DNA from 3 places in the Peribacillus sp. NJ4 genome. Region 3 is predicted to be linked to each of the others. Evidence: riboswitches for the same ligand, from Rfam matches in the RefSeq annotation. Region 3 holds a riboswitch; each other region holds the start of a gene.

Region 1 (4,292 bases), on a different contig from region 3:
TCACGAAGATGGGTGTTAATGAATTTGAAGCAGGAAAGTTGCTGATATTGAGCGGCAATATAATAGCAGGCATAATCCACCCTTCCATATACATATTTTTATCAGCTCTATTCTTTTGGATCGTTACGGATATTCCGTACATAAAAATAGTCATCGTTCAAATGATCATTTTTGGTTTGCAATTGGTGGAAAAAATATTATTGATTCCTCTATTCGTATTAATGGATATAGGCAACGATGCCAATCCTTTTTCTTTAGGAATCATCAGTCAGTATTTTCTCAGAAGTGATTACTTTATTCACTTTTTCAGCGAAATCACCATTTTTCAATTTCTTATTATTGCCCTGCAATATTTTTATTTAAAGGAATTTTCAGAACGAAATAATTATTTGATCTTTTTAATGATTGTTCTATTCTATCTGGCCACTTGGTTTGTTAAAGCCTTTTTAGCATATATCCAAGTGGGCGTATTTGTATAAGGCGGGGTGAAAAGAATGAGCGGGAAATGGAAAATAGCAGCGGTCTCTATTGCGTCGACTGTTTTGATAACCGTTAACTTATACCTTATTGAAAAAAAGGAAAGCAAAGTGGAACGAACTGTTTTCGTGGAAAACTGGACAATGGTAAAAAAAGATACAATTACGGATACCATTCAAACGAATGGTGTAATTAAACCTTTGGAAGAGTATGATATCTATTTCGATACCAAGAAGAATGATTTTAAGAAATTCCTTGTAAAAGAAGGCGATGCGGTAACGGCTGGCTCCTCGTTGTTTGAGTATACGGCAACCGAACTTGATGCGCTTAAAGCGAATGTAGAATCGGAGAAAGCTGCCGCTGAGGGAGAAATTGTAGGGATTGACCAATACTTAGGGAAGTTGAGGTCTTATCAAGGGACATTGACCCGTGATCCCGATAAAGCGGTCATTGATGAATCGGTGGAAAGAAACTTGAATATCGATATAACAACAAGCTCTTCAGACCTTATTAAAAGTAACATTGAGCAAGAAATGTACAAGCAGGAACTCGAAAAAAACAGTTTGAATGAAAAAGTTAAAATGCTTGATGCTAAATTAAGGTCTATTGAGGAGCAGTCCAGCGCGATTGTAACGACCAGTGAAGCTTATGGTGTAGTTAAGAATATCAATAAAAACCTGAATAATCCCATTATATCCATTATTTCGACAAATATGGCAATTGAAGGTGATTTCTCCGAAGAGGAGATGAAAAAGGCTGAAGTGGGCATGACTATAAAAGCAAGTTCTTCTGACTCAAAAAAGACTTTGAAAGGGAAGATTGGCCGTATCCATTCCTATCCAGCAGAAGAGCCGTCCATAAAAAAAGATAACAGATTTCCATTTCAGGCTTTAATCGAACCTGAAGGTGAAGAAACCGAACCTTTGTTGGTGGGATCCAAAGTCAATCTTACTGTAATAACCAATGAGAAAGCGGGTGTACCCTCCATTCCTATAGAGGCAGTCCATTACAAAGAACAGCCGCATGTCTACAAGTTGACTAAAAAAGGCTTTGTGGATAAACATTACATCACAAAAGGACTTAAAGCAGAAGGAAAGCAAGAACTCATAAAGGGACCATCCGTAGGTGACGTCATCCTATTAGAACCGAATAGGGTAGTGAAGAACCATTCTTATTTTATTACTCCAATTCAATTTGAAAAAGTGAAAACTAATACTTATAAGAAATTCAGCTCTAGGGAAAAAGTAAGATATCTGTTACTTGGCATTTTGGAAAAATAACCGCTTCTTTCATCAGGAGAGAGGATGTCAAATTAGTTGCTATTTCTATATCCATATAACTTATATGTATAAAAATTAGGCAATGAAATTATAGGTACAATATTCATTAATACAGAATATTCAGACATATTTTGAGGTTTATTTCAAGAATGATTGCGAATAAATATTTACAGATTAACGTTTTTAGTATAATATTTTATTATAAGTTAACTCGCTTAATCTTATTCCAAGAACGGGGGACCCATTTTTGTGGATTTTATCCGCTAGGGGTGAATTCAGAAATGAAAGGGCTTTGTGTTTCCAATTCCTAACCCGACAGCTAACCTCGTCAGCGTCTTTAAGGGAACATGTGTGAATATTCACGCCAATAAGAAATCGACACATGAAGTGTCTTTTTTTTCGGCGTAAAGACAGAGTTTTTCAAAAAAAGAAAAATTACTTTCTTTTATTAGTATCTTGTTTCCCTTACCGAGACAAAAATGTTTTTGCATCAAAGACTTTATGGAAGGTGAGGAAAGTAAATGAAGAAATTCAAATTAAGTTTAGCTAGCCAAATTTTCATTGGTTTAATTTTAGGGATTATCGTTGGTGCCATTTTTTATGGTAATGAGACGGCCCAAAACTTTTTACAGCCATTCGGAGACATTTTCCTACGAATGATTAAAATGATTGTAGTGCCGATCATCGTTTCAAGCCTTATCGTTGCTGTTGCAGGTGTAGGCGATTTAAAATCAGTAGGTAAACTTGGCGCTAAATCAATATCATACTTTGTTGTGGTAACTATGATTGCGATTGCTGTTGGTTTAATTTCAGCGAATATCATCCAGCCTGGTGTTGGTGTAAATATGGACAAGCTAGAACAAACTGATATTTCTACCTATGTCGATACAGCCGAAACTAAGCAACATGAATCGTTCGTAGATACAATCGTTCACATTGTGCCATCCAATCCGGTTAAAGCTATGGTAGAAGGCGATATGCTAGCGATCATTTTCTTCTCCGTGTTGTTTGGACTTAGTATTGCGGCTATCGGTGAAAAAGGTAAACCAGTATTCCGTTTCTTCCAAGGTACAGCTGAAGGAATGTTTTACCTAACGAATATGGTCATGAAATTCGCTCCAATCGGGGTATTTGCACTAATCGGTGTGACCATCTCCAAGTTCGGTCTGGAATCTTTAATTCCGTTAGGAAAGTTAGCGCTTTCTGTATATGGAACAATGATTTTCTTTGTAGTTGTCATTCTGGGTCTTATTGCGAAATTTGTAGGATTCAATATCTTTAAATTGATTAAACTTCTAAAAGAAGAATTGATTCTTGCGTTCTCTACAGCAAGTTCAGAAGCTGTTCTTCCGAAAATCATGGAAAAAATGGAGAAAGCGGGATGTCCGAAACATATTGCTACATTTGTTATTCCGACTGGATACTCTTTTAACCTTGATGGCTCTACATTATACCAAGCGTTAGCAGCTATCTTCATCGCTCAAATGTACGGAATTGATTTAAGTATGTATGAGCAAATTACGCTGATGCTAGTGTTAATGATCACCTCTAAGGGGATTGCGGGCGTACCAGGTGTATCTTTCGTAGTTCTTTTAGCGACTTTAGGAACAGTTGGTATTCCTATTGAAGGTCTAGCATTTATTGCTGGTATCGACCGTATTCTTGATATGGGACGTACAGTAGTAAACGTTATTGGTAATTCACTTGCAGCAATCGTCATCTCTAAATGGGAAGGTCAATTCAACCCGCCTTCCGATAAAGAACTAGAGCAAGTTTCTTAATACAAAAAATCCAGAGTGATATGTCACTCTGGATTTTTTTTGAATTTTAAAAAATGTACCTTATTTTTGAACGATCCAGAAGCGGCAATCAGAAGAGAAAACGTTTACATCATCACTTTCATGGAATAATTCACTTCTGTAAAAGGTCTCGATGACTGTAAACCCTGCTTCTTCAAGACCATCAAGTACTTCAAGTTGTGTTGGAATATGGAGGTAAGTATCTTTTTGAGGTGTCTTTCCGAATGTGAAAATATCCCCAAACTCATAAAGCCTCTCATCTTGTTTACCTTCACACCAAATAATTTCCTCTTGTTCCCAGAAATTCATATAATATTCGTTTTTATCACGGTCGTGTGTTGTGAAAATGAAAATGCCTTCTGGTTTTAAAATACGATTTATTTCATTTAAAGCTAATGTACGATTTTTTCGCTGGGGAATTTTCATTAAACCATTAAAAGCGAAGATTGCTTTATCGAATGATGAATTGTTGAAAGGGAGTTTCGTTGCATCGCCAAGGATAAAGGGTATATCCAGGTTATATTCGTACGATATTTTTTCGGCTTCATGAAGCATGGCAGGTGTTATATCGATTCCCGTTATACTTTGAAATCCTTTTTTATACAGTGCAAATGTGGTTCTTCCAGTTCCGTAGCCAATATCAAGGATTGTATCATCCTGATATAAATATTTTTCGAATGCATATTTTTCTGATTGCCAAAGATCAAAATTTTTTGTTGCATCAGCATAAAGTGAA
Region 2 (4,292 bases), 3.6 Mb from region 3:
TATTAATTTTGTTATATACGACCTGGATGTCGTTACAAACATGGACCCTGCCATATTGATCACCAAGACAAGGGAATAGATGACCCAAATAGAAGAAGTCAATGGCAGCAAGGCTATGAATACCGCTCGAAATAGGTCAAGTGCCACCATAAGATTCCGCTTATTTATCCGGTCGATCACGCTGCCTGCCCAAACATTCGTAAATATGGCAGCCATCGGTTTAACGATATAAAGTCCAGCTACCGCTAAAGCTGAATCAGTCATATCCAGCACGATTAAATTAAGTGCAATAAAATAAACCCATGCACCAAAGTTCGAAATCCCGATGCCGCACAATAGAATGGAGGGATATTTCCAAGCTACTAATAAATTTTTGAATGTCAACGCTTCTCCTCCTTAGAAAAGGAAATATAAATCCCATCCCCAGGAAAGGCTTCTCGGGGGACGAGATCAATAGTGCGGTGTTACTATGCACCATAACGGAAGATCCCGTCACAGCATACCCTTCCCGAGAATTGCTTCAATTTATGCTTACTACTCCTTCCAGTTGACGGTGCTCTCTGAAAAGTGGTCATTTCATTTGCTTTCTCTTCATTACATCCATATTCATCATTTTCTAAATTTTAACATTATTGTATTAATAGTGTAAACGTCATAATTTTCAACGCAAAAAAACTCATTCAAAAATAAATGAGTTTAAAAGCAAAACAAGTTATGGATTTTTCGCTCTAGTTCCCGGATAGTACACAGGATGACATAATTTCAGTTGATTTACCTTAGAGAAAACAATTTTAACAACGGATTCTTTTTCTTATCCGTTATCCTTAACTCATTCATTATGATTTGATCCTCATGATCGGCTATCCATTTCCTTAGTGCATCTTTATCCTGGCATTGTGTTAAATATGTCTGTCCACCCTTGCCTGTAGCGTTAATAACATATCTATTGAACGTCTTCTCCATAATTGCCCGCCTTTTTTATAAAATGTTTAAAACCTTTTAATAAGAATGCCATACTTTTTTTCTTTATGATTTTCAAAAGAAAAATAATTTATTTATATTAGAAAATAGATTTGCAATGACATGTTCTACTTGAAAGTGTTGAATAAAGTACATCGATGTTGGTTAACATATTCGGATTAATCGAACCTATCATAATGTGCTAACTAATATTTGTCAATACGTTTTTCAAATGTAAATAAAACGTAAATTTTCAGTTTTGTTAAAGAAATATTTTTTTACACTTTAGGGGTTTACAACTGCTAAATGATGGGAGTAGAATACGTTTATCAATTTAATGCATTTCGGCCAAAACTCAAGGAATTGAGTACGGAGGACCCAATCATTTGGGGTTAATTCTGCCTTGCAGAAGGGATGAGATCAGCTCTTTCGCCATCCTACCCGTCAGCTAACTTCGTCGGCTAAAGCGAAGGAGGTCATAAGACCGCCTATTTCGGGAGCTTTTTTTTCACGCTTTTTGTGGCAAAATAGCCTTTCGATGTTTTCGCAGGTCTTTTTATTATGCTTTGAAAAAGATTCATAAAGAGGATTGATGGTTAAGATTTCATAAGTTTTACACAATATTTTTATAGGTAGGGATGATCATTTGATAAAAACAAAAAATTTATTGGATCCGCCAAAAATCCTTGTACTCGGCTTTGCCATCCTGATACTTATTGGGGCCTATTTGCTGACCCTGCCGATTTCGACTGAAAATGGGAATGGTCTTTCTTTTCTGGATGCTTTATTCACCTCAACCTCCGCTACATGTGTAACAGGGCTTGTCGTGGTGGATACGGGGACGACTTTCACCACCTTTGGTGAGTTGGTCATCTTAACACTGATTCAGATAGGCGGCCTAGGGTTCATGACATTTGCCACGTTTTTCTTTTTCTTATTAGGCAAAAAGATTTCTTTAAAAGGCAGGTTACTCTTGCAGGAGTCTTTAAATAATCTATCCATGGCAGGTGTAGTCAAGTTAGTAAAACGGCTTTTAATTTTCACGGCCATCATTGAAGGCGTGGGTGCCCTGATCTTATCGATCCGCTTTTCTTTTGACATGCCAATCGGCAAGGCGATCTATTACGGGGTTTTTCATTCCATATCGAATTTCAATAACGCCGGCTTTGATTTAATGGGGGAATTCAGGAGTTTGACCCCTTATGTATCGGACCCATTCGTAACCCTTACCGTCGCCTTCCTCATCACGTTTGGCGGAATAGGTTTTATCGTAATGAATGAACTATACGAATATCGTGAAACCCATCGTTTATCCGTACATACGAAGGTTGTTCTGATGACTAGCTTGACCCTTACAATCGTCGGCGCAATTTTAATCTTTTTATTCGAGTTCGGTAATGCCAAAACATTGCAGCCTTTATCTTTCATGGGTAAAACGTTATCGTCTTTATTTCAATCGGTTTCACCAAGGACAGCAGGCTCCAATACGTTGAATATCCCTGATTTAACTCAACCTACATTACTGCTCATCATTTTCTTGATGTTCGTTGGGGCTTCACCCGGATCGACTGGCGGCGGGATTAAAACAACAACATTTGCGACGCTTCTTGGAACGGTTTGGTCACAGATTAAAGGAAAGGGCGATGTGGTATTATTCCGTCACCGCATTTTGAATGAAACCATCTTTAAAGCATTATCCGTTACATTCATCGGGGTCTTCCTTGTTTCAATCATTTCCATTCTGCTGACCATCACAGAAAGTGGAAGTGATTTCTTGATGATTTTATTTGAAGCCACTTCAGCATTCGCCACAGTGGGACTTTCAATGGGTTTGACCCCCGAATTATCACCGGTTGGCCGAATGCTCATCATTTTCACGATGTTTGCAGGCCGGGTGGGTCCTTTGACTTTTGCCTTCGCCATCGCAATGAGGCGTAAGCCAGATCCCTTCCGTCATCCAAAAGGGAAAATCATGATTGGTTAACCATAAATGAAGGAGTGTAAATGATGGGAAAACGACAATATGCCGTAATCGGTTTAGGCAGATTCGGAAGCAGTGTGGCAGATAGATTATATACCGCTGGCCAAGAGGTATTGGGTATTGATATCAGCGAAGAAAGAGTCGAGAATGCAGAACTGAGCGTTACCCATGCAGTCATGGCGGATACCACTGAAGAAGAGACATTGAAATCCATCGGGATTCGTAATTTCGATTGTGTCATCGTAGCCATCGGAAATGATATGCAATCAAGCATTTTGACTACCTTGCTTTTAAAAGAGCTTGGGGTTAAAAAGGTCATTGCCAAAGCACTTAATAAAAATCACGGTCAGGTGCTCACTAAAGTTGGTGCCGACTGGGTCATCTATCCTGAGAGGGATATGGGGGAACGGGTCGCGAACCAGCTCCTGTTCCCTAACATGCTGAACTATATAGAGCTGTCTAAAGAATACAATATCGAGGAAATCATCCTCCCCATGAGTATGAAGGGAAAAAGCCTCAGGGAACTTGATTTACGCGCAAAATATAATATCAGCGTCATTGCCATCGTGAGTAATGGAGAAATTATCATAGCACCGTCACCAGATCAGGATATCCATGAAAAAGATATGCTTTTGGTCGTTGGCAATAAAGAAGACCTAGCCGTCTTTGCAAATATTGAATAATCTGGCAGGTTCCGGCTCTTGCCTTATGGAGCCCGCCACCTATTTTGAATGTAGCATTCACCTATACATGCGAGAAGACCGCCATATGGAGGTCTTCTCGATGAAATTTATAACGAGCATACCCTTGCCAAGTATATGTATGTATTATTTTATCGTACTGATCGCTTGGGCAAGAGTGGACTTTATCGTCACTTTATCAAAAGGCAGTTGAAGCTTAACGGCAGTCATGGCTATTTCCGGCCGAAGTCCTGAAAGGGTTGTATGAATTCCGATCAAATGTAAGGATTCAATCAATTGTGACAGTTGGTGGGCGGATGCACTATCTATTGCATGAACGCCCGATAGGTCAATGAAAAGCCTGGTGACATTTTTTTCAGCGCACTTTTGTAAGGTGTTTTCAAGCAAGGACATGCCCCTCGTCGTGTCAATATCGCCTATCAGGGGAAGCAACGCGGTATTATCTTTAAGGGAAATGATGGGCGTGCTCAATTCATCGATCGTGGCCTGTTGGGCTTTCATAATTTTATTGGCATATTTATGATTCGCTTCCGTAAACCTCTCCATCACTTCACTGAACACCTTGACCACTATCCGATGCCAGGAATTTACTTCCTCCCGTGTATATCGATCTCCATGCAATCCCACAAATCGGTCAATGTAATCCAGAT
Region 3 (4,292 bases):
TAAACGAACATCTGCAACTGGTTTTTATAAATTGATGAACAAGATGGGGGTTAACCTTATCTATAATCATGCCGATTTCCGGCTAATGAGCAAAAGGGCGATCGTGGAGCTGGAACAATTTGAAGAAACGAATCTTTTTTTACGGGGAATCGTCCCGCTCATTGGGTTCAAGACGGACTCTGTTTATTATGACAGAAAAGAAAGATTGGCTGGGGAAACGAAGTATCCATTAAAGAAGATGGTTGCCTTTGCGCTTGATGGCATTACTTCTTTTTCAGTTACGCCGATCCGGCTTGTATTATGGCTAGGATGTCTTTCCTTTTTCATTAGCTTACTCTTTGGGTCATACTTTTTATGGTTAAAGTTTTATGGACAGACCGAAACGGGCTGGACCTCATTAATTACCTCCATATGGTTGATCGGTGGACTGCAGTTGATTGCTGTCGGCTTGATTGGGGAATATATCGGTAAAATATATAATGAATCCAAACGCCGGCCTAAATATATTGTTGATCTGGATCTATTTAATCCGCTCGATTTAACAAAACGGGAGCAACTAGACAATGAACGGAACAGTATTGAAAAACTATCTAAAACACACTAATTCCTTTATCCGCTTTTTATTGGTTGGAATAGTCAATACAGCGGTTGGACTTTCCATCATGCTTTTTCTCATGAATGTTCTTGATTTATCTTACTGGATCTCCACCTTTTTCGGCAATGGTTCGGGAGCTGTAACGAGTTTTCTGTTGAACAGGACATTTACCTTTAAAAGCAATATAGACTTGCGGAGAGGAGTTGCCCGTTTCTTTTGCGTCATCCTGATTTGTTATTCCGCCGCTTATTCTTTAGGACAAGCCATTGCAGAATCGATGGAAGGATCCGTTCATTTATCCATGCAGCAAAATGTGGCTGTACTGATTGGAACAATCTTTTATACAGTACTTAACTATATTGGCCAGAAATACTTTGTCTTTAAGAAAAGTAATTTGAGACCAATTCAAGAAGGAAGGAACTAATTAGAGTGGATCATTGGGAATAATGAATAATGCCCTCTGATTGGATGGAAATTAAAGTTGACTATCCAAGCGGGGGCAGAACTGTTTAATGGGAAAGGCGAATTAGTTGATTGATTAGATAGGTATTCAGTTTCGTTCTTCGCTGTCTCCATGGTGGCTGATGATTTTTCCTTTTGTGGACCGCCATATTGTTCATTGATTGGTTAATGCTTTGACCTGAAAATTTTCATCAGGTATTATTTGTTTTTTTCTTCTTTTTTAGACATGTCATTCACCTCTTTCCTTCCTTCAATCATTTGTTTTGATGCCTTATGTAATATACGTCATGAACAAAACCTCACTAACAATAAATTATTCTTTTTCCGTGTAAAATTTTCATTTACTTTTCCATTTCACGGGAGTATGATAATCAACAGTTTCATATTTCTAAATCGCTTAAACCTTATGGTACGGGGGACCCGTTATAGGGATTGTTTTTCAATCCAAGGGGTGAATCCTTTCAAGGTAAAGGTAGGGCTACTCTTAGGTCCGAATCCGACAGCTAACCTCGTAAGCGTTATATGAGAAGGAAGGTGGAGCTTGTCAGACAAAAAAAATGATGTCTACAGGTCTATTTAGCTATGACTTGTAGGCATTTTTTATTTCGTCTTGTTTTTTGCAATAACTGGGGGAACATAAATTTATAACTAAAATATGGTGGTGAATACTTGATGTTATCTTCTATAAAGAGGTTCTTGATAGGGAGACCTTTAAAATCAAATGCACTTGGCGAACAAAAGCTAAACAAAACTAAGGCTTTAGCCATCCTATCTTCTGATGCATTGTCTTCGGTTGCTTATGGACCGGAACAAATATTGATCGTTCTCATCACGGTCGGTGCCGCGGCATTCTGGTATTCAATCCCGATAGCAATCGGGGTATTGATCCTGTTAATGGCCTTGATCTTGTCCTATAGACAAATCATTTTTGCCTATCCCCATGGCGGGGGAGCCTATGTGGTTTCAAAAAACAATTTAGGCATCAATCCAGGGTTGATAGCTGGAGGATCCTTATTGGTCGATTATATATTAACTGTCGCTGTAAGTGTTTCTGCAGGAACGGATGCCATCACGTCCGCTTTTCCAGGCCTGCATTCATATAATGTCGGCATAGCCATCATTTTCGTCATTCTACTTACCATCCTAAATCTTAGGGGGGTTACGGAGTCGGCCTCTGTTTTGGCCTATCCGGTGTACCTATTCGTTTTAGCATTGTTCATCTTGATTGGTGTAGGAATTTACAAGATCTTGACAGGAGGAGTTTCACCGGAATTGCACGCGCCAATCGGGACCCCGGTAGCGGGTATCAGTTTATTTATACTGCTAAGAGCATTTGCATCAGGCAGCTCCGCATTGACAGGAGTCGAAGCGATTTCCAATGCGATCCCGAACTTTAAAGATCCAGCCCCGAATAATGCTGCAAAAACTTTAATAGCGATGGGGTCCTTACTAGCTGTATTATTTTCGGGAATCGTATTCTTAGCCTATTATTTAAGCATTGTTCCCAGCGCAGAGGTCACGGTCGTCTCGCAGATTGCTGAAGAGATCTTTGGACGGAATTTCATGTACTTCTTCATTCAAGGTACGACTGCCTTGATCTTGATACTGGCCGCAAATACTGGCTATTCGGCATTCCCGCTGCTTGCGGTAAATCTTGCAAAGGATAAATTCATACCAAGGGCGTTTACGATTAGAGGGGACCGATTAGGATATTCCAATGGAATTATCATACTGGGGCTTGCGTCCATCATCTTAATAGTAGCATTTGAAGGACATACAGAAAATCTAATTCCACTTTATGCTGTAGGGGTATTTATACCATTTACGCTGTCCCAGACCGGGATGATCGTTAAATGGCTCCGCGAAAAGCCAAAAGGCTGGTTGGTTAAATTAACCATTAATTCAATTGGTGCCATTATTAGCCTGATCGTCACGATGATATTCTTTTTAACCAAATTTACTCAGGTATGGTCTGTTTTGATTTTTTTACCAATCATCATTTTAATTTTTCATCGAATTAGAAAGCATTATGAAGCAGTTGGTGACCAACTGAGGATTACAACTTGTGAGCCCATCTTACCAATAGAAGGGAATATCATTCTTGTACCTGTGGCGGGTATAACTCATGTGGTTGAGAATTCCTTAAATTATGCTAAATCTCTTTCAGCACATCAGATCATTGCCGTTTATGTTGCTTTTGAAAGAGAAGATGAAAAGAAATTCGAAGAAAAATGGAAAAAGTGGCAGCCTGATGTTAGACTCGTCACACTGAACTCTTATTACAGAAGCATCATTCAGCCATTAACTAAGTTTGTGGATACAGTTGAACATAAGGCGAGTGAATCTAACTATAAAGTTACAGTGATCATCCCGCAATTCATTCCGAAGAAGGGTTGGCACAATATTCTTCATAACCAATCAAGTTTACTGATTCGGGCCTACTTACTTTATAGAAGAAATGTAGTTATTACGACAGTGCCATATCATTTGAAGAAGTAATTTAAGAATAGAAGCAGACCTTGATCAGGTTTGCTCAGACTGTAGGTAAATTCGAAGAAAGCGAATTTGCCTACAGTTTTTTTCTTTAAAAAACGTTCCAGTTGTTTTCAGAAATCCGCTCCCTTTCCGCCGACTGTCTGCCAAGCCACCTCTACGCAAGCGACTCAGGTGTCCCGTCTAACCAGTTATTCGGCAGGAGTGTCGCAAATTTCTTCAATCTATTGGGGGTTTCATAAAACAGTAAAGACCATTTTATTAAATCATAGTTCGGGATGAGACCATTCCGAACTCCCTTTTGTCGACAAGCTGGGCAAACCTTGATAGGGTTTGCTTCTTTTTATTTTTCACCCTAGAAACTTACAGAGAATCAAGTGTTCTGTAAGTTGGATATTGGAACGGAAGGGTGGTTTTTGAACACTTCATAAAATTACCAAGGTTCAATTCAAATAATGCGAACATATTAAAAAGAAGACTAAATGAAATTTCCGCTATAGATTGGAACTTACATATATGGGGGTTGAAGATGGATATATTATTAGCTCTCTTGCCGGCATTATTCTGGGGAAGCATCGTTCTATTTAATGTGAAACTGGGGGGAGGACCCTACAGTCAAACATTAGGTACAACGATTGGCGCCTTGATTTTCTCAATTGGTGTTTATATTTTTGCCGATATTAAGTTATCCCTATTGGTGTTTGGTGTCGGGGTCGTTTCTGGATTGTTTTGGGCCGTGGGA

Evidence for each region. Region 3 has a riboswitch for cyclic di-AMP ahead of QUF94_RS22200 (APC family permease). Riboswitches for the same ligand answer to the same signal wherever they lie in the genome.
Region 1: another riboswitch for cyclic di-AMP. It lies ahead of QUF94_RS26940 (cation:dicarboxylate symporter family transporter); the one in region 3 lies ahead of QUF94_RS22200 (APC family permease).
Region 2: another riboswitch for cyclic di-AMP. It lies ahead of QUF94_RS04320 (TrkH family potassium uptake protein); the one in region 3 lies ahead of QUF94_RS22200 (APC family permease).

What each region holds. Positions count from the first base shown of each region.
Region 1 is NZ_JAUCFQ010000006.1:172,795-177,086, forward strand. Features, by position in the region: gene QUF94_RS26930 (hypothetical protein) at 1-479, shown strand, start outside; gene QUF94_RS26935 (efflux RND transporter periplasmic adaptor subunit) at 495-1,757, shown strand; cyclic di-AMP (ydaO/yuaA leader) riboswitch at 1,960-2,106, shown strand; gene QUF94_RS26940 (cation:dicarboxylate symporter family transporter) at 2,279-3,538, shown strand; gene QUF94_RS26945 (class I SAM-dependent methyltransferase) at 3,599-4,292, opposite strand, start outside.
Region 2 is NZ_JAUCFQ010000001.1:846,230-850,521, reverse strand. Features, by position in the region: gene QUF94_RS04330 (MFS transporter) at 1-384, opposite strand, end outside; gene QUF94_RS04325 (hypothetical protein) at 772-963, opposite strand; cyclic di-AMP (ydaO/yuaA leader) riboswitch at 1,297-1,438, shown strand; gene QUF94_RS04320 (TrkH family potassium uptake protein) at 1,610-2,944, shown strand; gene QUF94_RS04315 (potassium channel family protein) at 2,968-3,624, shown strand; gene QUF94_RS04310 (STAS domain-containing protein) at 3,769-4,292, opposite strand, start outside.
Region 3 is NZ_JAUCFQ010000001.1:4,453,623-4,457,914, reverse strand. Features, by position in the region: gene QUF94_RS22210 (glycosyltransferase family 2 protein) at 1-604, shown strand, start outside; gene QUF94_RS22205 (GtrA family protein) at 564-1,019, shown strand; cyclic di-AMP (ydaO/yuaA leader) riboswitch at 1,442-1,591, shown strand; gene QUF94_RS22200 (APC family permease) at 1,730-3,556, shown strand; gene QUF94_RS22195 (RhaT/GlcU family sugar-proton symporter) at 4,080-4,292, shown strand, end outside.